DNA from 3 places in the Pedococcus sp. P2_E2 genome. Region 2 is predicted to be linked to each of the others. Evidence: riboswitches for the same ligand, from Rfam matches in the RefSeq annotation. Region 2 holds a riboswitch; each other region holds the start of a gene.
The links. A riboswitch is a leader RNA that binds a small molecule or an ion and turns the genes downstream of it on or off. The one in region 2 is predicted to bind S-adenosylmethionine.
Positions count from the first base shown of each region.

Region 1: linked by a shared signal. The riboswitch ahead of AC1DWR_RS13745 (aminotransferase class V-fold PLP-dependent enzyme) and the one ahead of AC1DWR_RS02415 (bifunctional o-acetylhomoserine/o-acetylserine sulfhydrylase) in region 2 are both predicted to bind S-adenosylmethionine.
Region 3: linked by a shared signal. The riboswitch ahead of ssuE (NADPH-dependent FMN reductase) and the one ahead of AC1DWR_RS02415 (bifunctional o-acetylhomoserine/o-acetylserine sulfhydrylase) in region 2 are both predicted to bind S-adenosylmethionine.

Region 1 is NZ_JBFUEM010000006.1:106,218-115,655, forward strand. Features, by position in the region: gene AC1DWR_RS13740 (ribonuclease J) at 1-1,152, shown strand, start outside; gene AC1DWR_RS13745 (aminotransferase class V-fold PLP-dependent enzyme) at 1,277-2,686, opposite strand; SAM riboswitch class IV at 2,727-2,839, opposite strand; gene AC1DWR_RS13750 (FtsK/SpoIIIE family DNA translocase) at 3,230-5,968, shown strand; gene AC1DWR_RS13755 (multidrug effflux MFS transporter) at 6,093-7,358, shown strand; gene AC1DWR_RS13760 (ion channel) at 7,440-8,102, shown strand; gene AC1DWR_RS13765 (dipeptidase) at 8,111-9,319, opposite strand; gene rimO (30S ribosomal protein S12 methylthiotransferase RimO) at 9,352-9,438, shown strand, end outside.
Region 2 is NZ_JBFUEM010000001.1:506,329-515,766, forward strand. Features, by position in the region: gene AC1DWR_RS02390 (hypothetical protein) at 1-182, shown strand, start outside; gene AC1DWR_RS02395 (hypothetical protein) at 175-582, shown strand; gene AC1DWR_RS02400 (nitroreductase family deazaflavin-dependent oxidoreductase) at 607-1,065, opposite strand; gene AC1DWR_RS02405 (hypothetical protein) at 1,218-1,508, shown strand; gene AC1DWR_RS02410 (hypothetical protein) at 1,505-2,758, shown strand; SAM riboswitch class IV at 2,831-2,945, shown strand; gene AC1DWR_RS02415 (bifunctional o-acetylhomoserine/o-acetylserine sulfhydrylase) at 3,103-4,422, shown strand; gene AC1DWR_RS02420 (hypothetical protein) at 4,522-4,704, shown strand; gene hrpA (ATP-dependent RNA helicase HrpA) at 4,736-8,662, shown strand; gene AC1DWR_RS02430 (DHA2 family efflux MFS transporter permease subunit) at 8,741-9,438, opposite strand, start outside.
Region 3 is NZ_JBFUEM010000005.1:56,323-65,760, forward strand. Features, by position in the region: gene AC1DWR_RS11565 (LLM class flavin-dependent oxidoreductase) at 1-1,139, opposite strand, end outside; gene AC1DWR_RS11570 (ABC transporter permease) at 1,176-2,069, opposite strand; gene AC1DWR_RS11575 (ABC transporter ATP-binding protein) at 2,069-2,914, opposite strand; gene AC1DWR_RS11580 (ABC transporter substrate-binding protein) at 2,911-3,966, opposite strand; gene ssuE (NADPH-dependent FMN reductase) at 3,966-4,541, opposite strand; SAM riboswitch class IV at 4,825-4,939, opposite strand; gene AC1DWR_RS11590 (NADP-dependent oxidoreductase) at 5,095-6,018, opposite strand; tRNA gene AC1DWR_RS11595 (tRNA-Phe) at 6,191-6,267, shown strand; gene rbsD (D-ribose pyranase) at 6,382-6,879, opposite strand; gene AC1DWR_RS11605 (ribokinase) at 6,876-7,838, opposite strand; gene deoC (deoxyribose-phosphate aldolase) at 7,828-8,526, opposite strand; gene AC1DWR_RS11615 (mandelate racemase/muconate lactonizing enzyme family protein) at 8,607-9,438, opposite strand, start outside.

The DNA of each region.
Region 1 (9,438 bases), on a different contig from region 2:
CTGCCGCTCGACAACCGGCTCACCGACCTGCGCGCGTTCGCGCGGCTGGGGGAGGAGGGCGTCGACCTGTTCATGACGGACTCGACCAACGCCGAGGTCCCCGGCTTCACGACGCCGGAGAAGGACATCGCGCCGGCCATCGACAAGGTCTTCCGCGACGCGGAGCGCCGGATCATCGTCGCCTGCTTCTCCTCGCACGTGCACCGGGTCCAGCAGGTGCTCAACGCCGCCGAGTCGGCCGGGCGCAAGGTCGCCATGGTGGGCCGGTCGATGGTGCGCAACATGGGGATCGCCGCCGAGCTGGGGTACCTCCACGTGCCCGACGGCGTGCTCGTCGACGTCAAGAAGCTCGACAACTTCCCCGACGACAAGGTCGTCCTGATCTGCACGGGGTCGCAGGGCGAGCCGATGGCGGCCCTGTCGCGGATGGCCAACCGTGACCACCGCATCGACGTGGGAGAGGGCGACACGGTCCTGATGGCCTCGTCGCTCATCCCCGGCAACGAGAACGCCGTCTACCGCATCATCAACGGCCTCATGCGGCTCGGTGTCAACGTCGTGCACAAGGGCAACGCCAAGGTGCACGTCTCCGGCCACGCCAGCGCCGGTGAGCTGCTCTACTGCTACAACATCGTCAAGCCCCGCAACGTGATGCCGGTGCACGGCGAGTGGCGACACCTCGTCGCCAACGCCGAGCTGGCGGTCCAGACCGGTGTGCCGCGCGAACAGGTCGTGCTGGCCGAGGACGGCGTGGTCGTCGACCTCGTCGACGGCGTCGCGCGCATCGTCGGGGCGGTCCCGTGCGGCTACGTCTACGTCGACGGGTCCTCGGTGGGTGAGTTCGACGAGGCGCTGCTCAAGGACCGCCGGATCCTGCGTGACGAGGGGTTCATCTCGGTCATCGTCGTGATCGACTCCGCCACGGGCAAGATCGCCGCGGGGCCGGAGATCCAGGCCCGGGGTTTCGCCGAGGACGACGAGATCTTCAGCCAGGTGCGGCCCAAGATCGAACAGGCGCTCGCCGAGGCCACCGGCAACGGCGTCACCGACTCCCACCAGCTCGAGCAGGTCATGCGCCGGGCGATCGGTGGCTGGGTCGGCGGCAAGATCCGCCGGCGCCCGATGATCATCCCGGTCGTCATCCAGGCCTAGCCTGCGCCTGCTCCACCCGAGAAGGGCGCGCTTCACCCGAGAACCGTTTCCGGGTGAAGCGCACCTTTATCGGGTCACCCGATAAAGGTGCGGCAGGTGGGGCTCGGGTATGCCGCGGGGGCGGCTACCAGGGGCGCGCGAGGTCGAGCGCGCGCGGGTCGCCGACCGGCAACCACCCCTGCGGTCCGTTGACGTAGTCGGCGCGGGGTCCGTGCTCGGCGAGCTCGGCCACGGCTGACAGCAACCGCTCGACGTGCTCAGCGGTCGTGGCCAGCCCGACACTGGCGCGGACGGCGGTCGTGGACCCGACGGCGTGGGGGTCGTCGAGCAGGGCGTCGACGCACAGGTGCGCACAGAACTTGCCGTCCCGGACCCCGATGCCGTGCTCGGCCGACAGGGCCGCGGACACCAGTGACGAGTCGACCCCGTCGATGGTGAAGGTCGCCACGGCAACGCGCTCGTGGTCCGGGCTGAAGAGGGAGTAGGTCTGCACGCCGTCGATGGCGGCCAGACCGTCGAGCAGACGCTGGCCCAGCGTGCGCTCGTGCTCCTCCACCGCGTCCGCGTGCGCCCGCAGGGCATGGCACGCGGCAGCGAGGGCGATCGCGCCGATGACGTTGGGACTGCCGCCCTCGTGGCGTGCGGCCCCCTTCTGCCACACGACTGCGCGCTCGGTCACGGACTTGGTGGCGCCGCCGCCGGCGAGGTAGGGCGCCGCAGCGTCCAGCCAGTCCGCCCGGCCTGCCAGGACTCCCGTGCCGAACGGTGCGTACAGCTTGTGGCCGGACAGCACGGCGTAGTCGACACCGAGGTCGTCCAGGTCCACGCGGCGGTGGGGGGCGTACTGCGCGGCGTCGAGGACCACCCTCGCGCCCGCCTGGCGGGCGATCGCCGCCAGCTCGCGGACCGGCCAGATCTCTCCCGTGACGTTGGAGGCGCCGGCGAGCACGACCAACCGGTGGCGGCCGGGGTGGTCGCGAAGCGCAGTCCGCAGGAGCGCCCTCGCGTCGCTGATGCTGCCGGGGACCGGAAGCCGGTGGGTGCGCTGGTGGGGCCACGGCAGAAGCGCGGCGTGGTGCTCGGACTCGAAGACGAAGACCTGCGTGTGGCGCGGCAGACATCGCGCCAGGAGATTGAACGAGTCGGTGCTGTTGCGGGTGAAGACGACCTCGTCGCCCTCGCGTGCCCCGACGAACGACCGCACCTCGGCCCGCGCCTGCTCGTACCAGGACGAGGTCACCCGGGAGGCCCAGCCATTGCCGCGGTGGACCGAGGAGTAGGTGCGCACCGCCGTGTCGACGGCCTTCTTGACGCTGACCAGCGCCGGCGTGGACGCCGCGTGGTCGAAGTTGGCGTAGTCCACGGCCCCGTCCAGCGTCGGCACGAGCAGCGACTCCGACACGACCGCGGGCAGCGGGCCGACCTCGCCCAGTGACCGGGCATCGGGAACAGGGCGGAGGTGGCTCTGGGTGCGGGCGTGCGCGAGGGGGGCGCTGCGACGGAAGGCTGGTGGCGGGGTGCTCGCGATCGACATGGGTAGAGCTCCTGGTCCGGGTGGGACCCGAGAGCTCCCGAGTCCGCGCTTGCCGGCTGCGGGTGCAGTCGGCCCGGTCGTCACCCGGAGCACCCCACCGCGGAGGAGGGTTGCTGGTCAGCAAGCCGGGGCTGTGCGCTGACACTCATGACCTGTCGTCGAGGGTAGCGGCACGGGTCAAGCGGGATCCAGCACGTGGGCGTGGGTTCCCGCGATCTGAGATGGCGGAAGTCCGTGACCGCCAGGTGGCCGGAGGCAGGGCCGAGCGATCTGGCGGGGCGGGTCGGCATCGCCGTCCCCACGCGACCCTTCCCCCTGTGCGCGCCTGTGCCGACGACCACTGCTGGTCGTCGGCACAGGCCCCGCCAGACGCAAGGCCCAGCGTCCCACCGGGCGTGCGCCCTGGTAAGGGCTACCTGCCCTTCGTACCCGATCGGGGAGGGCAACTCGGCCGTTCGGGCCAGGGCGATCCGGACACATTGCCTGCGGGTGGAACGCGTGTGACGCGTGTGTCCCGTGTGACCTTCGCGTAGCCTGCGGAGCATGGCGACACGTCCGTCCACACCAGCACGATCAAATGCAGGGTCGCGCTCGTCGGGGAGCCGGGGCACCGCAACACGCCCCGCCAACCGCAAGAGCAGCACACCCCGCAAGTCCCCCGCGCGTGGCAAGGCCAGCGGTGGCGGACTGCCGCTGCCCCTGCGCGCGGTCCGCGGCACCTGGATGGGCATGGCACACGTGGCCGGCGGCGCGGTGCGCCGGGTCGGCACCAGCGCCCGTGAGCTCGAGCCCGAGCACCGACGTGACGGGCTCGGCTTCTTCCTCATCGGAGTGTCGATCCTCGTCGCCGCCCGGGAGTGGTGGGCCTTCGAGGGCGCCCTCGGCGACGTCGTGCACGCCGTCGTCGCAGGCACCTTCGGACGCGTCGCCTATGCCGTGCCGCTCGCCCTGCTCTTCCTGGGCATCCGCTTCCTGCGCGCGCCGCAAGAGGACTCGGCCAACTCCCGCCTCGGTGTCGGCCTGGGCGCCCTCGCCTTCGCCGCCTCGGGGTTGGCCCACGTCGCCGCCGACATCCCCACCCCACCCCAGGGCGCCGACGGGATGCGTGACGGTGGCGGCATCATCGGGTTCCTGGCATCCAGCCCGCTCGAGGCCGCGGTGTCGGTCTACGGCACCGTGCCGATCCTGTTGATGCTGGGCTTCTTCGGCCTCCTGGTGATGACCGCGACGCCCGTGCACATGGTCCCCACCCGCCTCGCCGAGCTGCGCGACCACCTCCTCCACCGTGGGACGGTCGACGCCGGGAAGGACCCGCTCGCCGACGCGGTCGAGGACAAGCCCAGGCGTCGTCGCCGCGTGATCGACCCGGAGGGTCCGCTCGAGGGGGACGAGGCGTTCGAGCAGGCCGCTCTCGTGGCACCCGACGGTCGGCGGTTCCGCCCCGGCGAGAAGCGCCCCACCTCGCCCGGCGTTCTGGCCCCTTCGGCGACTGCCGAAACCACCTCGCCCGCCAAGGGCCCGGCCATCGAGGTCAAGGCCGCCCTTGAGGCGCCCCCGACGACCCCGCTGCCACAGCGAGTCGAGCAGCTCGCGCTCGCCGGCGACATCACCTACACGTTGCCCGACAACGCCATCCTTGAGCCGGGTTCCCCGCACAAGACCCGCAGTGCCGCGAACGACCGCGTGGTCGAGTCGCTGAGCCAGGTGCTCGAGCAGTTCGACATCGATGCCCAGGTCACCGGCTTCAGCCGTGGACCGACGGTCACCCGCTACGAGGTCGAGCTCGGCCGTGGCACCAAGGTCGAGCGCGTCACCGCGCTCTCCAAGAACATCGCGTATGCCGTGGCCTCGGCCGACGTCCGCATCCTGTCGCCGATCCCGGGCAAGTCCGCGATCGGCATCGAGATCCCCAACGCCGACCGCGAGAAGGTCAGCCTCGGCGACGTGCTCCGCAGCCAGGCAGCGCGGGGCAACGAGCACCCGATGGTGATGGGCGTCGGCAAGGACGTCGAGGGCGGCTACGTCATCGCCAACCTCGCCAAGATGCCGCACCTGCTCGTCGCGGGCGCCACCGGCGCGGGCAAGTCCAGCTTCGTCAACTCGATGATCACCTCGATCCTCATGCGGGCCACGCCCGACGAGGTGCGCATGGTCCTGGTCGACCCCAAGCGGGTGGAGCTCACGGCATACGAGGGGATCCCGCACCTCATCACGCCGATCATCACGAACCCCAAGAAGGCCGCCGAGGCGCTTGCCTGGGTGGTGCGTGAGATGGACACGCGCTACGACGACCTCGCGCAGTTCGGTTTCAAGCACATCGACGACTTCAACAAGGCGGTCAAGGCGGGCAAGGTCAAGCCGCTGGCGGGCTCGGAGCGGGTCATCCACCCGTACCCGTACCTGCTGGTCATCGTCGACGAGCTCGCCGACCTGATGATGGTCGCGCCCCGGGACGTCGAGGAGTCGATAGTCCGGATCACGCAGCTGGCACGGGCCGCGGGCATCCACCTAGTGCTGGCGACCCAGCGCCCGTCCGTCGACGTCGTCACCGGCCTCATCAAGGCCAACGTGCCGTCGCGGATGGCGTTCGCGACCTCGTCGCTGGCAGACAGCCGGGTCGTGCTCGACCAGCCCGGTGCCGAGAAGCTGATCGGTCAGGGCGATGCGCTGTTCCTGCCGATGGGCTCCTCCAAGACGATGCGCGTCCAGGGTGCGTGGGTCACCGAGTCCGAGATCCAGCAGGTCGTCAAGCACGTGACCGGCCAGCTCAAGCCCAGCTACCGCGACGACGTCACGGTGGTGGCGGCCAAGAAGCAGGTGGACGACGACATCGGCGACGACCTCGAGCTGCTGCTCCAGGCCACCGAGCTCGTCGTGACGACCCAGTTCGGCTCGACGTCGATGCTCCAGCGCAAGCTGCGCGTCGGGTTCGCCAAGGCAGGTCGGCTCATGGACCTGCTCGAGTCCCGCGGGGTGGTGGGTCCGTCCGAGGGTTCCAAGGCGCGCGACGTGCTGATCAAGCTCGACGACCTGCCCATGACCTTGGCGCTCATGCGTGGGGACGAGGTGCCCGAGATGGAGCCGGTGTTCGACGGACAGGCGGCGGATCCTGACGACACGGGTGTCGAGCGGACGGACGAGGTCGCCCTTGCGGGTTCCGGCTACACGCCCGGTTACGCGCCGGACTCACGCTACGACAACGACCCGGTGGCGAGAGGGCTCGCCGGTCGCGAGGAAGTCGAGGAGTCCCTCGACGCCTGGGAGCTCACCGGCAGGGACTGACCAGACCCGAGATGAAGGGCGCGGGATGAAATAGACCCGTGCCCTTCGTCGTTGCGCAGAGGTGACTGCCGCTCCCGAGACACTGACTGACGCCACCGCCCCGACTCCGACAGCCCCGACTTCGATCGCCCCGACTTCGACCGCGACCCCCACGCGCACGCCGTCACCGCATGCCAGCACCGGTGTCCAGGCGGCCCCGACGGGCCGTTCGTACCTCCGCTTCGTCCTCGTGCTCGGCGCGTTGATCGCGATCGGTCCGCTGACCATCGACACCTACCTGCCGGCGCTGCCCTCGATCACCCGCGACCTCGCGGCGTCGGAGTCGGCCGTGCAGGGCACGCTGACCGGCATCCTGCTGGGCATGGGGCTCGGGCAGCTCCTCGTCGGGCCGCTCGCGGACGCCATCGGACGCCGCCGACCACTCATCGCCGGGCTGGCGTTGCACATCGCGGCCTCGGTGTTCTGTGCGTTCGCCCCGACCATCGAGCTGCTCACCGTCGGCCGGGCGATCCAGGGCCTGGGCAACGCGGCCGTGTCCGTGGTTGCCATGGCGATGGTGCGCGACCTCTTCGCGGGGTCGGCTGCCGCGACGATGCTGTCCCGCCTGATGCTCGTCATGGGTCTCGCGCCGGTGCTCGCCCCGACCTTGGGCGGCTTCATCCTCCGGCTCACCTCGTGGCGCGGGGTGTTCGTCATCCTCGCCGTGGCGGGTGTGCTCCTGGTGACACTGGCCAGTCTCGCCCTGCGCGAGACGCTTCCTGCGGAGCGACGCAGGCCGCTGGCCCTCCGCCCGGTGCTCAACACCTACGGCATGCTCCTGCGCGACCGCACCTTCGTCGGGCTCGTCCTCATCAGCGGCCTGATGTTCGCGACGCTGTTCTCCTACATCGGCGGCTCCTCGTTCGTGCTGCAGGACATCTACGGACTGAGCGTGACCCAGTTCGGGCTGGCCTTCGGCCTCAACTCGCTGGGCTTCCTCACCGGGTCGCAGGCGAACCCCTTCCTGCTCAAGCGGTTCCAGCCGCGCCAGCTGGTCCGGGCGGGCGTCTCGATCGGTGCGGTCGCCGCACTGGTGCTCCTGGCGTCGGCGATCACGGGTGTCGGTGGGCTGACCACGGTCCTCGTGCCGCTCTGGTTCCTCCTGTTCGCGTGCGGTCTCACCCTGCCGAACACCCCCGCACTGGCCCTGACCCGGCACGGTGAGGCCGCGGGGACCGCTGCTGCCCTGCTCGGCGCGTCGCAGTTCGTCATCGGTGGTGTGTCCGCCCCCCTCATCGGCGCGATGGGTTCGGGCTCAGCCGTCCCGATGGCGCTGGTCATGGCGGTCACTGCCTGCCTCGCGGCCGTGGTGGCCGCCCGGACGCTGCGCGTGAGGGTCGTCACGAACTGAAGCACGCCACCTGACGACTCGGCGCCCACCCTGGGGACTCGGAGACCCTTGGGACTCGGCGCACACCCTTAGGGTGTCGCCATGCGTGAATGGTTCAACGCCGTCAAGGGGCACCCCAGTGGGGTGCTCCTCGCGGCGCAGCTGCTCGAGGTGCTGGCGTACCCCTTTGCGGGGGACACGCCGCTGGGGCGCACGCTCATCGGGGTGTTCGGCGTTCTGGTGCTCTCGATCGCGGTCTATGCCGTCAGGGCTACGCCGGCCCTGACGTGGGTCGCGGTGGTGCTGGGCGTGCCAGTCGTGGCCCTGACCGTCGCCGAGGGGCTGGCCCCGGCGAACCACCAGGTGGTCTTCTGGTCAGCCATCCTGCACGCGGCCTTCTACGGCTACACCGGGTACGGCCTGATCCGCTACCTGTTCGACGACTCCTGGGTGACCCGCGACGAGATCTTCGCGGTGGGAGCTAACTTCACGGTCGTGTCGTGGATGTTCGCCCACCTGTTCATGGCCGTGCAGGTGGTCTATCCGGGGTCGTTCACGGCCTACCAGGGTGAAGGACACCGGACCTTCCTCGAGCTGCTCTACCTGTCCTTCGCCAACCTGACCAGCGTCGGGCTCTCCGACGTGACCGCCGTTCTGCCCTTCGCGCGCTCGGTCGTGATCATCGAGCAGGTGGCCGGCGTCATGTACGTCGCGCTGATCATCGCCCGCGTCGTCGGCCTGACCATCTCCCGCTGGCGCAACTAGCAGGACGACTACCCGGAGACCGGATCGCCGTCGAGGTCCTTGATGGTGGCCAGGCTGGGCCCGCGCTGCTCCTGCAGCGATCTCGCGCCTGCCTCGGCGTCCCTCATCACGCGCAGGATGTTGCCGCTCGTGAGCTTGCCGAGGTCGTCGTCGGACCATCCGCGGTCAGCCAGCGCCGCCAGCAACCGGGGGTAGCCGGTGACGTCCTCGAGCCCCTCGGGCAGCGTGGCCACCCCGTCGTAGTCGCCACCCAGCCCCACGTGGTCGACTCCGGCCACCTCGCGGACGTGCTCGACGTGCTGGACGACGTCGGCGAGCGTGGCCTTCGGTGTGGGACGGCTGAGGCAGTACTCGTCGTAGAACGGGCTGTATGCCGCGGCGTCGGCCGGCGTGATCCCCTCTGCCGCCGCGGCCGCGTTCAGCTGCTCGCGCCAGGCTGCCGCCTCGGGGTTCACGAATGTCGGCACGAAGGTCACCATGCAGACGCCGTTGTTGTCCCGCAACGACTCCAGGACGTCGTCGGGCGCGTTGCGCGGGCTGTCACAGACCGCCCGCGCCGAGGAGTGGCTGAAGATCGCCGGCACCTCTGCCACCCGCAGGGCGTCGCGCATCGTGTCGGCCGAGACGTGGCTGAGGTCGACGAGCATGCCGATCCGGTTCATCTCGCGCACCACCTCGACGCCGAACGCCGACAGCCCTCCGTGCACCGTCACGTCGGTGGCCGAGTCAGCCCAGTCGACGTTGCTGTTGTGGGTCAGGGTCAGGTAGCGGACGCCCAGGACGTGGAGCATGCGCAGGGTCGCGAGCGAGTTGTTGATCGAGTGCCCGCCCTCGGCCCCCAGCAGGGAGGCGATCCGCCCCGACTCCCAGGCGGCCGCCACCTCGTCCGCGGTGCGGGCGAAAGCCAGCCGGCCGGCATACCTCGCCACCATCTGGTGGCCCGCGTCGATCTGCTCCAGGGTGGCGCTCACGGCGTCGTCACCCTGGAGCGAGGCAGGCACGAAGACCGACCAGAACTGGCCGCCGACGCCACCCTGGGCGAGGCGGGGCAGGTCGGTGTGCGTCGGGGTCCCCCCTGCCTCGATGTCGAGCCGGTCGAAGTCGTAGCCGACCTTCTCGCGCGCCTCCCACAAGAGGTCGTTGTGCCCGTCGATGACCGGATGGCGCGCCAGCAGGGCGCTGATCCGGGCGGTGGTCGCATCGGCTGTCGCGGTCATGACGCCACGCTACCCACCTCTAGAGTGGGGACATGAGTTCGACAACGCAGCGCAGCGTCGCCCTGGTCACGCTGGGGTGCACCCGCAACGAAGTCGACTCCGAGGAGCTCGCCGGCCGC
Region 2 (9,438 bases):
GCGGCGCCGAACAGGCGACGTTCGCGGCCTATGCGATCACGCTTCCCTTCGTGCCGCCGGCGGCACTGTTCCTCGCGCTGAAGGAGAAGACCCGCTGGGCGATGGGGGTCGTGGCCGTCGGGGCGTTCGCCGTCGCGGTCATGACCGCTCGACTCCAACAGATCTGGAACCTCCGTGGCTGAGACCCCGTCCGCCCCTTCGACCCGATCGGGACCGGGCGTGGTCCTCGTCGCGGTCTACGGCCTGCTGGCTCTCGCGGCCACCGGTCGTTCGGTGCTGCAGATCTCCGAGTACTTCTCGAGGGCGCCGCTGGCCTATGTCCTGTCGGCGCTCGCAGCGGTCATCTACCTCATCGCGACGGTCGCGCTGGAGCGCGGCGACCTCACGTCGCGCCGCGTCGCGCTGGTGGCGATCAGCGTCGAGCTGGCAGGCGTGCTCATCGTGGGTCTGGCGTCCTACCTGGCCACGGACGCCTTCCCCGACAAGACGGTGTGGTCGCACTTCGGGTCCGGCTACGGCTTCGTGCCACTGGTGCTGCCGGTGCTCGGCCTGCTCTGGTTGCGGCGCACCCGTCCCAGCTGAGGGCTGGTCGGCTGTCGTCGACCGCTAGTCCGTGGCTTCGTCGACCGGCTCGTCGACTGGTTCGAGGACGAACACGGGGATCAGCCGGTCGGTCTTGACCTGGTAGTCGGCGTAGGGCGGGAACGCCTCGACGCACCGCGGCCACCACTCCTCGCGCTCGGCACCCTCGAGCTCCCGGGCCCGGACCGTCCACGTGCGGTCGTCGTCCTGGAGGTCGAGGACCGGGTTCTTGCGGATGTTGGCGTACCACTTGGGGTGCTCCGGCGCGCCACCCTTGCTCGCCACCGCGGCATACACACCGTCGTGCTCGACGCGCATCAACGGCACCTTTCGCACCTTGCCGGAGAGGCCGATCATGGTCAGCATCACGACCCGTCGACCCTGGATGGCGACCGCTCGGGTCGTCCCGGCGGCCTCGATCTGCTCGACCTGCGTTCGGACCCAGCCGGTGGGGCTGGCGACGTACTCACCAACAATGCTCATGGGTCCATCACAGCACGAACCGGCACATCTCGGGTGGAGGGGTCGAGCAGGCGGGTCGGCTCGGTGGGAGCTGTCGGGCGCCGAGGATCCGGCGCACATGCGACTGTGGACAACTCCGGGAGGCGTCCCACGACCGACCTACCCTCGGACCCATGACCCGGATCGAGGTGAACTCCGACACCATCGTGGCGCTGGGCGCTTCCCTCCGGGAGGTGGCCGACGACCTCCTCTGGCAGGCGGTGCGCAGCTCGGAGCAGACCTGGGCGCTGGGCCCCGGCGACAGCGCCGGAGCCCTCGCGTCGGTGCTGGGTGACTTCGAGCACCAACGTCACGTGCTCGGCCGCGCGCTCGAGGACCTCGCGGCCGCGACGGCGCTGGCCGGGCGGCTGTACGCCGACGTCGAGGGCAGGAGCGCCGCTGCCTTCGACGGTGGCCAGGGATGACGATCCTGAGGCCGCTGTCGGGTGATCCCGGCACGGTGCGCGCACTCGCCGACCGGCTGGCCGGGCAGGGCGAGCTGCTGCTGGCCCTGGCGAGCACGGTGCGAAGCCTCGGCGACCCGAGCAGGACGACCTGGGAGGGGCCGGGCGGCGCCGCCTTCGCCGCTCGGTCCCGCACCGCGGCCTCGCTCCTGGTCTCGGTCGGGCGTCGCTACGCGGTGTCGGCGGTGGCCCTGCGGCCCCTTGCCGCAGCCCTGGCGGAGGCGCAGCACGACGCCTCCTGGGCGGTGACGACGCACGCGGAGGCGTGGCAGCTAGCGGTCGCCCTCGGCAACCGGCGGGTGACGGCGCAGGAGAGCGCCGACCCGACGCAGCGTGCGGTCGCCGCGGACTTGCACCGCAAGGAGCTGGAGCAGCTCGAGCTCGTCCAGGTCGCCGAACGCCGCCATGCCGCAGCCTGGCATCGGTTCGCCGAGGCGGACCACCGGTGCGCCACGGTTCTGCACCAGCTCGTCCAGGACGGCCTCGACGACTCACGGATGTACGACTCGCTGACGGGGCTCAGTCGCGGGGCCGGCGTGCTCGGGAGCGCGGCAGGGGCCGTGGCGATGGCTCCCACGCCGCCGTCCAAGGCGCTGGGGGTCGCCGCCGGGGCGTGCGACGGACTCCAGCTGACGGCAGACGCGGTGGTCAAGGTCGGCTACGGCGACGGGGACTGGGGCCACATCGGCGTGGGCGCCGCCATGTCGGTCACCGGCGCCGCGTCCGGCGTGCTCAAGCGAGGCGCCCTGGCGACGAACCCCGCGGCCCTCGCGGGCCCGACGAGGACGGCGCGACGCTCGCTGCGCTTCGGCACGGCTCAACGGCTCCGGCTCGCGACGGCCGAGGAGCTTCGCCGCGCCGGTCGAGCCGAGTACCAGCCCGACGCCCGCACGTTCCGCGCGACCCGGTCGCCGGGCTCGCCGACCGCGACGGCGCACTGGGTGGCCGAGCAGGTCGCGGGACGTGCACGCGTCCTCGTGCGCAACAAGTGGCTCGACGACCTCGCCCTGGTGACCCGTGACCCCGACCGGTCGCGGACGATGTTCGTCACCGGCCTCGCGGCCGAGGCGACCGCGGCGGGTCTGGGGGCCGTCGGCACCGGGCGCGACCTGTACGCCCGGCACGAGGGGGACCTGGCGATGCGGGCCCGCGACGCCACCGACGCGCGCGGCACCACCCCCGATCCCGACCCACGTCCCGGCGCTCGCTGACCCGCCGTTCGTGCGTCCGCCATGAGAGATGGGTATGCCGCTCGCTCACCTCCCCGGCGTAGCCTCGGCCCAGGTCATGAGTGCCAGCGACAAGCCCCGGCTCGCTGGCCGGCAACCCTCCTCCGCGGTGGGGTGCCCCGGGTGAAGACCTGGCGGGCGGCGCAGTTGCCGTCCGCAAGCGCGGGAGACCCACCACGTGTCCCGCACCGTTCCGGCGGTGGCATCAGTGATCACAGGACCTCGGGAGCTCGAACCTCCCCTTCACAGGCACCTCGACCACCCGCTCCGCCGGTGACGGGCCCCCGATCCGTGCCACGCGGCATACGAGAGTGAAGGACACCGAGATGAGCTCCACCAACTGGTCGTTCGAGACCCGGCAGGTCCACGTCGGACAGGAGCCGGACGCCGCCACCGGCGCTCGCGCCCTGCCGATCTACCAGACGACGTCCTACGTCTTCAAGGACACGGAACACGCGGCAAACCTGTTTGCCCTCAAGGAGTTCGGCAACATCTACACCCGCATCATGAACCCGACCCAGGACGCTGTCGAGCAGCGAGTCGCGTCGCTCGAGGGCGGGGTCGGGGCGCTGCTGGTCGCCTCGGGCCAGGCCGCCGAGACCCTGGCCATCCTCAACATCGCCGAGGCGGGGGACCACGTCGTGGCGAGCCCGAGCCTGTACGGCGGCACCTTCAACCTGCTCAAGCACACCCTCCCCAAGTTCGGGATCGAGGTGGGCTTCGTCGAGGACCCCAACGACCTGGAGTCGTGGCGGGCCGCCGTCCGGCCCAACACCAAGCTGTTCTTCGGCGAGACGATCTCCAACCCGAAGTCGGAGGTGCTCGACATCGAGGGCGTCGCGGCCGTCGCCCACGAGGCCGGAGTGCCGCTCGTCGTGGACAACACGATCGCGACGCCCTACCTCATCCGTCCGCTGGAGTGGGGAGCCGACATCGTCGTGCACTCGGCGACCAAGTACCTCGGTGGTCACGGCACGTCGATCGCAGGGGTGATCGTCGACGGGGGCACGTTCGACTTCGGGGCCGACCCCCACAAGTTCCCCAACTACAACACCCCGGAGGAGAGCTACCACGGGCTGGTGTTCGCGCGGGACCTCGGCGTGGGGAGTGCCTTCGGCGCCAACCTCGCGTTCATCCTCAAGGCGCGCGTCCAGCTGCTGCGCGACCTTGGTCCCGCGATCGCACCGTTCAACGCCTTCCTCATCGCCCAGGGCATCGAGACGCTGAGCCTGCGCATCGAGCGGCACCTGGAGAACACGCACAAGGTGGCGGCGTTCCTCCAGCAGCACGAGCAGGTCGAGCAGGTCGTGTGGGCCTCCCTGCCGGACCACGAGTCGTACGCGAAGGCAACGAAGTACACGCCGCGGGGTGCTGGGGCGGTGCTGGCGTTCGAGATCGTCGGCGGCGTCGAAGCGGGGCGACGGTTCGTCGAGTCCCTCGTGCTGCACAGCCACGTCGCCAACATCGGTGACGTGCGCTCGCTCGCGATCCACCCGGCCTCCACGACCCACTCCCAGGGCCCGGACGGCGATCGTCTGAAGGCCGGGGTGACGCCGGGGCTGGTGCGCCTCGCCGTGGGCATCGAGCACATCGACGACATCCTTGCCGACCTGGAGCAGGGCTTCATCGCGGCCAAGGGCGTCTGAGCCGACTGCTGACACCTGCGTCCGACCCAACACGTCGAATGCAGGTGTCAGCCGGCGGCCGCGGGGGGATACTGGGGCATGGCTTCGCATCCGGGGCCCGTGACGCTCCACCTGCACGTCCACACGGTCCACCTTCCACACCAGGTCGCACCGCTTCTCCTCGTCGCGGTCGTGACGGTCCTTGCCGTCGTCCTCGTGCTGGTGACCGTCGCAGGTGGCGGGGCGATCCTGGCTCCCGACCAGCTGCCGAACCCGCGCAACCTGACGACACTGGTGCGCTGAGCAGATCCAGGGGTGGCTGGGGCTCACCCGTATGATTTCGCCCGTGTCCTCCGAGCAGCGGTCCCGGTCTCGGCGGCCACGTCGGGCGGGCCCACCTCGGCCCGCGCGCGTCCCGCCGCCCGTGCCGGAGCTCAAGTACCCGCCGGACCTGCCGGTCGTCACGCGCAAGGACGACATCGCCGCCGCGATCCGCGACCACCAGGTCGTCATCGTCGCGGGCGAGACGGGCTCGGGCAAGACCACCCAGCTGCCCAAGATCTGCCTCGAGGTGGGGCGCGGGCAGGCCGGACTGATCGGGCACACCCAGCCGCGACGCATCGCAGCCCGCTCGGTCGCCGAGCGGATCGCCGAGGAGCTCGAGGTGGAGCTCGGCGGCGCGATCGGCTACCAGGTGCGTTTCACCGACCAGAGCAGCGACTCCACCCTCGTCAAGGTGATGACCGACGGCATCCTCCTCAACGAGATGCAACGAGACCGGTTGCTGCGCAAGTACGACACGATCATCATCGACGAGGCGCACGAGCGGTCGCTCAACATCGACTTCATCCTCGGCTACCTCAAGCAGCTGCTACCGCGACGCCCTGACCTCAAGGTCATCATCACGTCGGCGACGATCGACCCCCAGCGGTTCGCGGAGCACTTCCTCTCGGCCCGTGGTGAGCCGGCGCCGATCATCGAGGTGTCCGGCCGCACCTACCCGGTGGAGGTCCGCTACCGCCCCCTCGTCGACCCTGAGCGACCCACCGCCGAAGAGCGCGACCAGGTCACCGGCGTGTGTGAGGCCGTCGAGGAGCTGTGGACCGAGCGGGCCGCGGACGGCACCGGTCACGACATCCTCGTGTTCCTGTCCGGGGAGCGCGAGATCCGGGACACGGCGGACGCGCTGGAGAGCATGAAGCTGCCGCAGACCGAGGTGCTCCCGCTCTACGCGCGCCTGTCCGCGGCCGAGCAGCACAAGGTCTTCGGACGAGCCGCCGGACGCCGGATCGTGTTGGCCACCAACGTCGCCGAGACCTCGCTCACTGTGCCCGGCATCCGCTACGTCGTCGATGCCGGCACCGCGCGCATCTCGCGGTACTCCCAGCGCACCAAGGTGCAGCGGCTGCCGATCGAGGGGATCTCGCAGGCGAGTGCGAACCAGCGCGCCGGCCGCTGTGGGCGCCTCGCCGACGGCATCTGCATCCGGCTGTACTCCGAGGAGGACTACGAGGCGCGACCGGAGTTCACCGAGCCCGAGATCCAGCGCACCAGCCTCGCGTCCGTCATCCTCCAGATGACCTCGCTGGGCCTCGGCGACATCGCGGCCTTCCCCTTCGTGGACGCCCCGGACGCCCGTCAGGTGGCCGACGGCATCCGACTGCTGGAGGAGCTGCAGGCCTTCGACATCGGGCAGGACGGCCCAGACGGGTATGCCGCGGCGTCGCCCTCCACGGGCCCGCCCCGGAAGGGGCGTGGCCGCGGAAGGCGGCTCACGGCATACGGGACGTCGTTGGCCCGGCTGCCCGTGGACCCGCGGCTGGGACGCATGCTGATCGAGGCGGGCGCGCTGGGCTGCACCCGCGAGGTGCTGGTCATCGTCGCCGCGCTCTCCATGCAGGACCCGCGCGAGCGACCTGCCGACAAGCAGACCCAGGCCGACCAGTCGCATGCGAGGTTCCGCGACGAGCACTCTGACTTCATGTCGTTGCTGAACCTGTGGGCCTATCTCAAGGAACAGCAGAAGGCGTTGTCGCACAGTGCTTTTCGGCGCATGTGCCGCACGGAGTACCTGCACTACCTGCGGGTGCGGGAATGGCAGGACCTGCACAGCCAGCTGCGCAAGGCGTGCCAGGACGTCGGCATCGACACCAAGGCGGCGACCGCAGCCCCGGGGGAGCCGCCCAACGCCGACCTCATCCACCAGGCGTTGCTGGCCGGACTGCTGTCCCACATCGGGCTGCGCGACGAGGCCAAGCGTGACTACCTGGGGGCCCGCGGTGCACGGTTCGGCATCTCGCCCGGCTCGACGCTCTTCCGCCGCCAGCCGACCTGGGTGATGTCGGCCGAGCTCGTCGAGACGACCCGGCTGTGGGCGCGCAGCAACGCCAGGATCGACCCGATCTGGGCCGAGCGGCTGGCCCACCACCTCGTCAAGCGCACCTACTCCGAGCCGCGTTGGTCTCGCAAGCAGGGCGCCGTGGTGGCGACCGAGAGGGTCACGCTCTACGGCGTCCCCCTCGTGGCCGCCCGCACCGTGCAGTATGCGCGGATCAACCCCGAGGAGTCGCGGGACCTGTTCATCCGGCATGCCCTGGTCGAGGGGGACTGGGACACGCACCACGCGTTCTTCACCGCGAACCAGGCTCTGCTGCAACGACTCTCCGAGCTCGAGGAACGAGCCAGGCGTCGCGACATCGTCGTCGACGAGGAGGACCTCGTGGCGTTCTACGACGCACGGGTACCCGCCGAGGTGGTCTCCCAACGCCATTTCGACCGCTGGTGGAAGGACGCCCGCCGCACGACGCCGCAGCTGCTGACCTTCACCGAAGAGCTCCTCACCCGCGAGAGCGCGGAGGGGGTGTCCGCCCTCGACTACCCGAGGACGTGGACACAAGGGGGCATCGAGCTGCCGGTCACCTACCAGTTCGAACCGGGTGCGGCGGCGGACGGCGTGACGGTGCACATTCCTGTCCAGGTGCTCAACCAGGTGTCCGACGCGGGCTTCGACTGGCAGGTGCCCGGGCTGCGGGAGGAGCTGGCGACGGCGCTGCTGCGGTCACTGCCGAAGGCCACCCGGGTGCACTTCGTCCCGGCGCCCGACCACGCGGCTGCTGCCCTCGCGCAGGCCCAGCCCGGCGGCGACCGACGGCTGGCTGACGAGCTCGCTCGGGTGCTCCGCGCACGCACCGGGATCCAGGTGCCGCCCGAACAGTTCGCGGCAGACCGAGTCCCCGACCACCTGCGCATCACGTTCGCCGTCGAGGACGGCACTGGACGCGTGCTGGGCAGCGGCAAGGACCTGGGCGCCCTCCAGGAGCAGCTGGCCGGCCAGGTGCAGCGGCGGATGTCGAGTGCGGCCGCAGCCATCGAGCGGAAAGGACTGCGGCAGTGGGACTTCGGTGACCTGCCTGCGACCTTCGAGTCGACGTCCGGTGGCCAGACCGTTCACGGCTTCCCTGCGCTGGTGGACCGCGGCGACCGCGTCGACATCGTCGTGATGCCCGGCGCGAGAGAGGCGGGCGCGGCCACTGCGCTGGGCGTGCGGCGGCTGTTGCTGCTCAACACGACGGCGCCCTGGAAGCGAGTGCTGGCCACCCTCAGCAACGCGCAGAAGCTGGCTCTGGGCGACAACCCGCACGGCTCCGTGCCGGCCCTGCTCGACGACGCCCTGGCCTGCGCCGTCGACGCGATCGTCCTCGAGCGAGATGGCCTCGGGGCGGGCGCCGATGGAGTCCGCGACGCCGCCACGTTCGGCGCGGTGCTCGCAGCGGTCCGCACCCACATCGCGACGCGCGTCCTGACGGTGGTCGCGGAGGTGGAGCCGGTCCTCTCCGCGGCGAGGGAGGTGCGGGTGCGCCTCGACGGCCTCACCGCTCCAGCCGCGTCGGCCCTCGTCGCCGATGTCCGAGCCCAGCTCGACAGCCTCGTCTACGGCGGCTTCATCGCCGATACCGGGCTCGCGCGCCTGCCCCACCTGCGGCGCTACCTGCGGGCGATGCTGCAACGGCTGGAGAAGGCCCCGTCCTCGCCGGCCGCGCTGGCGCGCGACGCGGCCAATCAGGAGGTCGTGGACCGGGTCGAGATCGCGTATGCCGACCTGCTCGACTCCCTGCCGCCCGTCGAGCGCCGTTCGGCCCCGGTCCGGGACGTGGGGTGGATGGTCGAGGAGCTGAGGGTGAGCCTGTTCGCAAACGGGCTCGGCACGGCATACCCGGTGTCGGAGAAGCGGATCCGCGCGGCCATCGCCGCCCTGGGGTGACTCGCGGCACTCCTGCTGCACAACCGACGAGGGCCCCGACCACAGGTGGTCGGGGCCCTCGTCGGCGCGATGAGCAGCTCAGGCGAGGTGCACGTTCTCGTGTCCCTCGGACGACAGCGACTCGTGCTTGACGTTCAGGAAGCCGAAGGTGATCAGCGAGCCGATGATGATCATCACGCCGGCTACCAGGTAGGCGTGGCTGGAGCCGAACGTCTGCGCCTGCAGCGCGATCTGGTGCTGTGCGGCCTGGAGCTGCTCCGGGGACAGAGCGCCAGACGCGGCCTTGGTCTGGAGCGCGGCACCGAGCTCGGCGCCCTTGTCCTTGGCGCCGTTCGCGAAGACCGTGCTGAGGGTCGCCAGGCCCAGGGCCCCACCGACCTGCTGCATGGTGTTCAGCACCGCCGAGGCGACACCGGAGTCCTCGGACGCCACGCCGGCGGTGGCCGTGAGCGTCATCGGCACGAAGGTGAGGCCCATGCCGACCGCGAGGACGGTGATCCAGGGCAGGAGGCCCGTGGCGTAGGAGCTGTCGACGTCGAGCTGGGCGAAGCCGAACATGCCCGTCGCGGCGAGCAGGGTGCCCACCCCGGCGATCCATCGGGGGTCCACGCGGGTCATCAGGGTGGAGGCGATCTGCGCCGCCACGACGATGCCGAACGAGAACGGCAGGAACGCGAAACCGGACTTCAGCGGCGAGTAGCCCAGCACCTGCTGGATGTAGAGGCCGAGGAAGTAGAACATCGCGAACATCGCGGCACCGACGATCAGCATCACGG
Region 3 (9,438 bases), on a different contig from region 2:
TCGAACCACTCCTGGATCTGGTCGGCGACCTGCACGGCCGTCCCGGCGAACACCCGGTGGCCGCGCCCGCCGGCCAGCCTCTCGATGAGCTGGCGGACCGTGAGGCCCTCGCGCTCGGACAGGTCGAGGATCAGCTGCTTGCGGCTCTGGTTGCCTTCCGTGCCCACCGCCACGGGCGGCAGTGGTCCGTCGAGGTCGCCCTCGGTCAGCTCGTGGTCGAGCATGGTCGAGAGCTGCGCCAGCCCGTATGCCGGGTTGATCAGGGCGTTGAGCTCGGCCTCCTTCTCCTTGGCCTCCTCCTCGGTGCGCCCGATGACGGGGCTGATGCCAGGGAGGATGAGCAGGGCTTCCGGGCGCCGACCGTGGGCGGCGAGCCGGCCCTTGAGGTCGGCGTAGAACGCCTGCGCCTCCTCGAGCGTCTGCTGCGCGGTGAAGACGGCCTCGGCGAAGCGGGCCGCGTACTCCTTGCCCGACTCGCTCGACCCCGCCTGCACCAGGAGGGGGTAGCCCTGCACGGGCCGGCGGATGTTGAGTGGGCCGCGCACCTCGAAGTGCGGGCCCTTGTGGTCGATCGGAGCGATGCGGTCGGTGTCGGCGTAGATGCCCGACACCTTGTCGGCGATGACGGCCTCGTCGTCGAAGGAGTCCCAGAGCGCCTGGGCGAGCTGGACGAACTCGGTGGCCCGCGCATACCTCGCCTCGTGGTCGGGGCGACCCTCGAGCCCGAAGTTCCGCGCCTCGTCCTGCCCGGCGCTCGTGACGATGTTCCACCCGGCCCGCCCACCGCTGAGGTGGTCGAGCGAGGCGAACGCGCGAGCCAGTGTGTAGGGATGGTTGTAGGTCGTCGACGCGGTCGCGATGAGCCCGACGTGGGTCGTCGAGGCGGCCAGGGCCGAGAGCAGGGTGAGCGGTTCGAAGGCGCTGTGCGTGTTGTGCTTCACGTTGCCGTGCAGCGCCACTCCGTCGGCGAAGAAGACCGAGTCGAGCAGGCCGCGCTCGGCCGTCCTGGCGATGTCGACGTAGTGCTGCAGCGTGAGCGCGCGGGCGGGTTCGACCTCAGGGTGTCGCCAGGCGGCCTCGTGGTGGCCGGTCGACATGATGAAGGCGTTGAGATGGAGCTCTCGGGGTTCAGTGGACATGGTTCAGCTTTCCTTTCAACGGATCTGGGGTGCTGGTCAGCGGGCCGCGGCAGCGACGCGCCAGCGCGAGAAGTGCCGCTCCAGCCGGACGAGGACGGTGTTCACGAGGAGCCCGAACAGCGAGACGGTGAGGATGCCGGCATACATGTCCGGGATCTGGAAGCTGCTCTGGGCGTTGACGATCAGGTAGCCCAGCCCCGCCTTCGCGCCCACCATCTCGGCGGCGATGAGGACCAGGATCGAGGCCGTGCCCGCCATCCGGACGCCCGTGAAGATGGTGGGCACCGCGGAGGGCAGGACCACCTTCTGGAACAGCCTCAGGCTGCCCAGCCCCAGCGACCGGGCGGCCCTGACGAGGAGCGGGTCGACCGTGCGCACCCCGGCGATCGTGTTGAGCAGCACCGGGAAGAAGCTCGCGTACGCGACGATCGAGATCTTGCTCGTCTCCCCGATCCCGAGCAGTAGGACGAAGACCGGCAGGAGCGCGAGGGCGGCCGTGTTGCGGAAGGCTTCCAGCAGCGGCGTGAGGAACTCGCGCAGGCCGTCGTACCACGCCACCACGAGTCCCAGCCCGATGCCCGCGACGACCGCGACGCTGAACCCGATCACCGACCGGGTCAGGCTGGCCGCGACGTGCTGCTGGAGCTGGCCGCTCTGGACCAGTCCCCACCACGCCTGGAGCACCTCGTGCAGAGGCGGGAGGAACACCTTGCGCGCGGGGTCGAGCAGGTACTGCGTGCCGAACTCCCACAACAGCAGGAAGAGCACGACGGCCGCAGACCTGCGCGTCCCCCGCCCGAGGCGGCGCGCGACGGCACCCCACCAGGTATGCCGCGTGGCAGCCCGCCGAGCCACGCTCGCCTCGGGTGCCGGGCCGGGCTGCGTCGGCGCTGTCAGATCACGACCTGGGTCCAGGGTTGCGGTGCTCATCAGGCTGCCTTCTCTGTGCCGTCGGGCTGGATCTTGAGGTGACCGGCGTCCTGGGCGCGGCGCACCTCGTCGTGCAGGAGCGTCCAGACCTCGTGCCGGTAGTGCACGAAGCGGGGGTCCGACCGCAGGTCCGTGGTGGACTCGCGGTCGCCGAGGTCGACGTCGACGAGGGCCTTGAGACGCCCGGGGCGGGCGCTCAGGACGGCCACGCGCTGGCCGAGGTAGACCGCCTCCTCGATGCCGTGGGTGATGAACACGACCGTCGTGTCGGTGGCTCGCCAGATCCGCAGCAGCTCGTCCTGCAGCTGTTCACGGGTCTGCGCGTCAAGGGCCGCGAACGGCTCGTCCATGAGGAGGATCCCGGGTTGGTAGGCCAGGCTCCGGGCGATCGCGACCCGCTGCTTCATCCCACCGGAGAGCTCGTGGGGGTAGCGGTCCTCGAACCCCTCGAGCCCCACGAGGGCCAGGTTCTCGCGGGCCCGTTCGGTGCGCTCGCGGCGACTCAGTCCCCGCTGCTCGAGGCCGAACGTCACGTTGGCGAGGGTGGTCCGCCAGGGAAACAGGGCGTACTGCTGGAAGACGATGCCCCGGTCGAGACCGGGACCGGTCACCTCGGCGCCGTCCACGAGGACGCTGCCGCTCGTGGGGCGGCTCAGCCCGCCGAGCAGGTCGAGCAAGGTGGTCTTGCCCGACCCGCTCGGTCCGACCAGCGTGAGGAACTCACCGCGTGGCACCTCCAGCGACACGTCCTCCAGCGCGACCAGCGTGCGCGCCTGCGGCTGGTCCCTGGTCGGGCGGAGCGCGAACTCCTTGGTCACGCCACGCAGCTCGATGTGGGCACTCATGAGGACGCCTTCGACGCGAGCCCGTTGTAGTCGTTGGTGTAGAGGTCGCGGGGCTTGAGCGCGCCCTGCTTGAGGACCCCGCTGTCGACGAGCCACGGCTCCCAGCGGGTGAAGTCCTGGTCGCTGATCACGCCGCCCTTGCTGGCGACTCCCACGCTCTTCCAGAACTTGAGGTTGTCGGTCTTCTCGTTGCGACCACGCTTCTCGATGATGGTGCTGAACCGCGCGATGACGGTCTCGCGAGGGCTCGTGCGCTCCCACTCGATCGCCTTGGCGACCCCGGTGACGAACTCCTTGGCTGCCGCAGGATGCTTGGCGATGAAGTCGTCCCGCAGGACGTACTGACCACCGTTGAAGGCGCCGAACAGCTCGTAGTCGCTGAACAGCGACCGCAGCCCACCCGTGGCGATGGCGTGGTCCTGCAGGACCCCCGAGAGGGTGCCGACGTCGACCTGCCCACGCCGAACGGCCAGCTCGGTGTCGTTCGGGGGCAGCGGGACCAGCTGCACCTGCTTGATCTGCGCCGGCGTGAGGCCGTTCTTCTTCAGGTAGGTGTCGATGACCGCCTCGGCGTGCGCCCCCAGGGTGTTGACAGCGACCTTCTTGCCGATCAGGTCGTGCGGGGTCCGGATCGGACTGTCGTCCTTGACGTAGAAGCCGTTGAACGTCCTGACGTCCTCGCCGTAGTAGTTGATGACGGCCTTGACCGGGGCGCCGGCGCTGATGAGCTTGACCACGGCGCCGGAGAACGCACCGCCGAAGTCGGTCTGCCCCGTGGCCGCGGACTGGATGTCCTGGGGACCGCTCGTGGTGTTGCCGACCCAGTTGAGCTTGAGGGTGGGGAAGTAGCCCAGGTCGGAGGCGAGCTCAGGTAGGGACACCGAGTTGGCCCACCCCTGGTAGCGAATGGTCACCGGCCCCTTGTCCTTCGCGGACGTGCTGGCCTCGCTCGACGGGAGCGAGCAGCCGGACACCAGGACGAGTGGGAGGGCCGCCGCCAGCGAGGCGACCAGCGCCCGGCTCGCGGTGAAGGAACCACGGATCGTGCGCATCAGGCCACCGCCTCGCGGAGCACGGCACCCGCGGTGACCAGCGAGCGTCCTGCCACGGTGTCGAGGAAGACGGTCGTGACCTCGCGCAGCGGGCGCAGGGCAGCCTCGTCGAGGAAGGCCTCACCCCCGTCGACGAGCCTCACGTGGTCGGCCAGGACGAACCAGCCCGGGGTGATGCTGCTCGGCGACAGGCTCGCCAGGACGGGGCGGAGGGCATAGTCGACGACCAGCACGTGGGCGGGCGTGCCGCCGGTGGCCACCGGCAGGACGACCTTGCCCCGCAGCGCGAACTGCGGCAGCAGGTCGAGGAAGGTCTTGAGCAGGCCGCCGTAGGCCGCCTTGTAGACCGGGGTGGACACGACGACCGCGTCTGCCGCCTCGAGCGCAGCCACGGCGCGGGCCACGTCGGGGTCATGGGCGTCCCCGCGCAGGAGTGGGCCGGCCGGCAGGTCCCGCAACACGATCGGGACGACGACGTGGCCGGCGCGTTGGAGCTGTCTCGCGATGTCGGAGAGGACGGCGTCGGTCTTGGAGGAGAGGGAGGGACTGCTGGAGATCGTGGCAATGACAGCCATGGGTGGATCCTTTCGGGCAAGGGGAATCGCCGGTCCCGCGCCGAGGCGCAGAACCGTTGGAGGAGAATGGGTTTCGAGGCAGCAGGTGCCGAACAGACCTACGAGCGCAGGTCAGAGACCGGCTGAAGCCGACGAACGACGAGGGCGCGCGTCAGGGGCGACAGAGCGCGCTGGAAACCCTGAGCAGGTCGATGTGCCTGCGCAGGACGGGTCGGCAGGAGCGATCGGCTGCCTGCCTGGATCCGTTGTCCTTCATGGGTTTCCGTCCTCGGATGAGGCTCGAGCCTCGCGCTTGCGGCGGTCGTTCGACTGCCACCTGGTCTTCACCCGGAGCACCCCACCGCGAGTGGGAGGGTTGCCGTCCAGCGAGCCGGGGCTTGTCACTGGAGCTCATGACCTACGTCGAAGGTAGCGGTTCCTTCATTGCCTATCAAATAAGTAGGATATGCCTCTCGCATGGTGGGACGACAAAGAGCGCCCACGCACGGAATCCGTTGCGCGGGCGCCCTTTTGGACAGGCGTCATATGCGTGGCGGGGGCCCGCCAGGGTCCGTCAGACGCTGACCTCGATGGCGATCTTGCCGCGGACGTGCCCGGTCTGGCTCAGCTCGAACGCCTCAGCCGCATCCGCGAGCGCGAACACGTCGGCCACCGGCACGGTCAGCCGACCCGCGTCGGCGAGGTCGCCCAGCGCAGTCAGGTCCTCGGCGTTGGGCCGCACCCATGCGGCGATGCCACCGGCCTCGGCGACGGTGCCGTCGGCGATCGACCCGTGCCGTCCACCGTCGGCGAGAACGGCCTGCGTGACGTCCAGGACCCCGCCGACGAAGTCGGCCACGACGTCCACGCCGTCGGGCGACAGCTCACGTACGCGCTCGGCCAGCCCCGCGCCATACGTCACCGGCTCTGCACCCAGCCCGCGCAGGAACTCGTGGTTGCCCTCGGAGGCGGTGCCGATCACGCGCGCGCCGAGAGCTCGGGCGATCTGCACGGCGAAGAGACCGACTCCACCGGCGGCGGCGTGCACGAGGACCGTCTCGCCATCCTTGAGTCCCAGCCGAGCGATCAGCTGGTATGCCGTGAGGCCGGCAAGCGGGAGGCCCGCCGCCTGGTGCCAGTCGAGGGACTTCGGCTTGCGGGCGACCGTGCGGACGGGCGCGGTGACAAGCTCGGCGAAGGTGCCGCCCTGCACCCAGTCCTTGCGGGCGTAGGCGATCACCTCGTCGCCGGGGGCCCACTCGGGGGTGTCGGGGCCGACCGCCTCGACGACTCCCGAGACGTCCCAGCCCGGGATCGCGGGGAACTCCACGACCATGAGGCCGTCGAGATAGCCCTTCATGACCTTCCAGTCGACAGGGTTCACGGCTGCGCTGCGCACGCGGATGAGCACCTCGCCGGGGCCGACCTTGGGGTCGGGGAGGTCGGTGAGCTGGAGGATGTCGGGGTCGCCGTACTCGGCGAAGGTGATTGCCTTCATGGTGGGGGCAACGTCGCCACCCACGGGGTATTCCGCGATGACCGTCGGTTGTGAGGGGGCAGCACGGATCGGCTATGATCCTGCAGTCGCGACGGTCCCCCGGGCTTCGGCACGAGGCCGCCGCGATCGCATGTTCTGGATTGCATGGTCACCATCACGCACATGCACCCACGGCCAGGTAGCTCAGTTGGTACGAGCGTCCGACTGAAAATCGGAAGGTCGGCGGTTCGACCCCGCCCCTGGCCACCACCCGAGACCGCCGGTCATCACCTCGATGACCGGCGGTCTCGACTTCACGTGAAGCCGATCGCCAGGGCCGGCCCCCCAGCTGGCGGCGACCGACGCCCACGATGTGCACGTCCCTCAGGGCAGTTCGGGAATCTGCCCGTCCCGGATCCGCCGGCGCCGCTCGACATAGGCAGGCAGGATCTCCACGTCGTCGTCTGAGAACCAGGCGAACGGGTCGGTGCTGGCGACCAGCGAGAAGTTGGCCCAGGGCTCGAACGAGCCCGACCTGATCACGAACTTGGCCCGAGGGGCGTAGTCGCTGCACAGCTGCTCGTGGCTGGCCTGGCTGAACGTGGCCCCCGAACCCGTGAAGATCGTCTGCACCTCGCGGTACAGGGTCGGATGGTGGGACTTGAGCTCTGGCGCGAACACTGCCTCTTCGACGAAGACCTGGTCGAGGACCACCCGCAGCACGTCGCGCACGTCGACCAGCCCCGGACGCAGGCCGAGGTCGATCCGGTGGGCGTCTGCCGGGATCGGGAACCCGGCGTCGGTGACCAGGATGGTGTCGGTGTGGCCGAGCGTCGCGAACGCCTTCGCCAGCTCCGGGTGGAGGAGCGCGCCGCCCTTCATCGCCGGACTCCGGCGGCGGCGAGGAACTCGTCGACCGCGGACCGGTCACGGTAGGACGGCACGGTCTCCCAGCCCTCGCAGCACAGTGCCGCGACGGCGTTGGCGAAGCGGACCGCCTCGACGAGGTCGCGGCCCTCGGCCAGCGCGACTGCGAGTCCCGCGTTGAAGCTGTCGCCTGCCCCGTTGGAGTCGACCACGTCCACCTTGTGGGGTTCGAGGTGGACCTCGTCGTCGGACGTGAAGAGGTCGACGCCGTGCTCGCCCCTCGTGATCACCACGGCGCCCGCTCCCATCGCCAGCAGGCGGTCCGCGATGAGCCGGTTGTCCTCGGTGCTGTCGGGACCGAGGCCGACAAGCACGCGCGCCTCGGTCTCGTTGGGGGTGATGACATCCACACCCGTGAGTCCTTCGGCAGGCAGCACGGCGGCCAGCGGCACCGCAGGAGCGGGGTTCAGGACGGTCTGGCGACCCGCCCGCTTGGCCGCTGCGAGACCGGCTAGGGCAGTGGCGAGCGGGATCTCGAGCTGGGCTACGGCAACGAGCGCCTCCTCCAGCGAAGCGCCAGCGGCAGCCACGTCGTCGGTCGAGAAGACCGCGTTGGCGCCGGGGTCCACGACGATGATGTTGTGTCCGGCCTCGTCCTTGATGATCAAGCCGACACCAGTGGGCTGCTCACCTGTCACCCTGACATGGGTGGTCGTGACGCCCTCGTCGGCGAGCAGGTCCAGGAACTCGCGACCAAAGGGGTCGTCGCCGACGACGCCGATGAAGTCGACGGCCGCACCGAGTCGCGCGGCCTGCACGGCCATGTCAGATCCCTTGCCACCAAAGGTCTGTCGGTAGTCCCTGCCTACGAGGGTCTCACCGGTGGTGGGGATCCGGTCGGCCGTGATGACGATCGCCTTGGCGTAGCTCCCGATGACGGCCACCCGCGGGGCGGTGGAAGCCTCAGTAGGCATCGGCGTCACCGACCAGCCCGTCCACGATCTGCGGCGCCGAGCTGGTGCCGACGAGCTCGGCCCCCGCCTCGAACATCGCCTGCATCTTCTCCAGCGAGTTGACCTTGCCGGAAACCTTGACGCGGCAAGGCGGTTCGATGTTTGCCTTGAGCAGGGCCACGTCCTCCACGGTGGCGGCACAGCCGCCCACACCCCATCCGCTGGACTGCTTGACCCAGTCGATGCCGGCCTCGTAGGCAATCCGCGTGGCCAGCACCTTCTGCGCCTCGTCGAGGTAGCCGAACTCGAGCATCGCCTTGACCTTCATGCCCTCGTCGTGCGCGGCCTTGACGATCTCGTTCATGTCGCGCGTGTACTCCGCGACCTGGCCGCCCAGCAGGTAGCCCGGGTGGGGCGGGAAGTCGAACTCGTCCGCGCCCTCCTTGGCCAGCTCCCGCAAGGCGGCGAGCCGCATACCCAGGGTGTCGTTGGCCATCGGGAAGTTGAGGGTGGAAGCCACCTTCACCTCGGAGCCGGCCAGCACCTCCTTGCCGAGGGAGACCCACACCGGCGCGATCATGGCGGCGTCGAAGCCGTACTCCAGTGCCGTCCGCAGGTGCTCCAGGACTCCGTCGCGCGTGAGGTCTGGGTTCACGTTGGTGTACTGGATGGCCTTGGCGACGGCCTTGGAGTCGGCGAAGTCGATCATGAGTGGTCCTTCTTCTCTGGTGGATGGGGTCACAGGGTCTGTGGTGGATCGAGTCACGCGGTCCGCGCTGGTGAACCGCGTCACGTGGGCTGGGTCAAGCGAAGTCCCGCCCGGCTGGAGCGGACGTGGGGACCACTGGCCGACGACCACGCGGCGCCCGACAGTCCCCCGATGGCGGACTCGTCGACCACGACCCCGCTGCCCGGCTTGTCACCCAGGACCAGGCCGCCGTCGGCGACCGTGTGGTCGACGGTGATGCCGAGCGGCTCCTCGAGGTTCTGCACCTCGATCGCGATGACGTTGGGCAGCGATGTCGCAGCGGCCGCCAGCGGATTCGTGTGGTAGCCCACCGGACTGACCGGGAGGTCGTAGGCATGGGCGAGCGCGGCCACGCGCAGGAAGTGGGTGATGCCCCAGACGCTCCCGGCCTGCACGACGTCGACCCCTTGGGCGCTGAGCAGGGGTCGGTACTGCTCGAGTCCGGTGAGGTTCTCGCCCGTCGCGACCGCGGCCTTGATGCCGCGACGGACGAGGTGGTGACCCGCGGCGTCCCAGCGCCGCACGGGCTCCTCGACCCAGGTGAGGTCGACGTGCTCCTCGAGCATGCCCACGTGACGGATCGCCTCCTTCGGCTGCCAGACCTCGTTGGCGTCGAGCATGAGCGCGGGCGAGACGTTGCCCCGCGACAAGATCTCACGCACCAGTCGCAGGCGGACGAGGTCGCGGGCCGGGTCGAGTCCACCCTTGACCTTCGCCGCCGTGAAGCCTCGGGCGGCGAACGACTCGTACACCTCGACGAGCTCGTCCTCGGTCAGGCCCGCGTCAAGCCCGGAGGCGTATCCGGGAACGAACCGGTCCCGGCCTCCGAGCAGGCGCCACAACGGCTCCCCGGCGAACTTGGCCTTGAGGTCC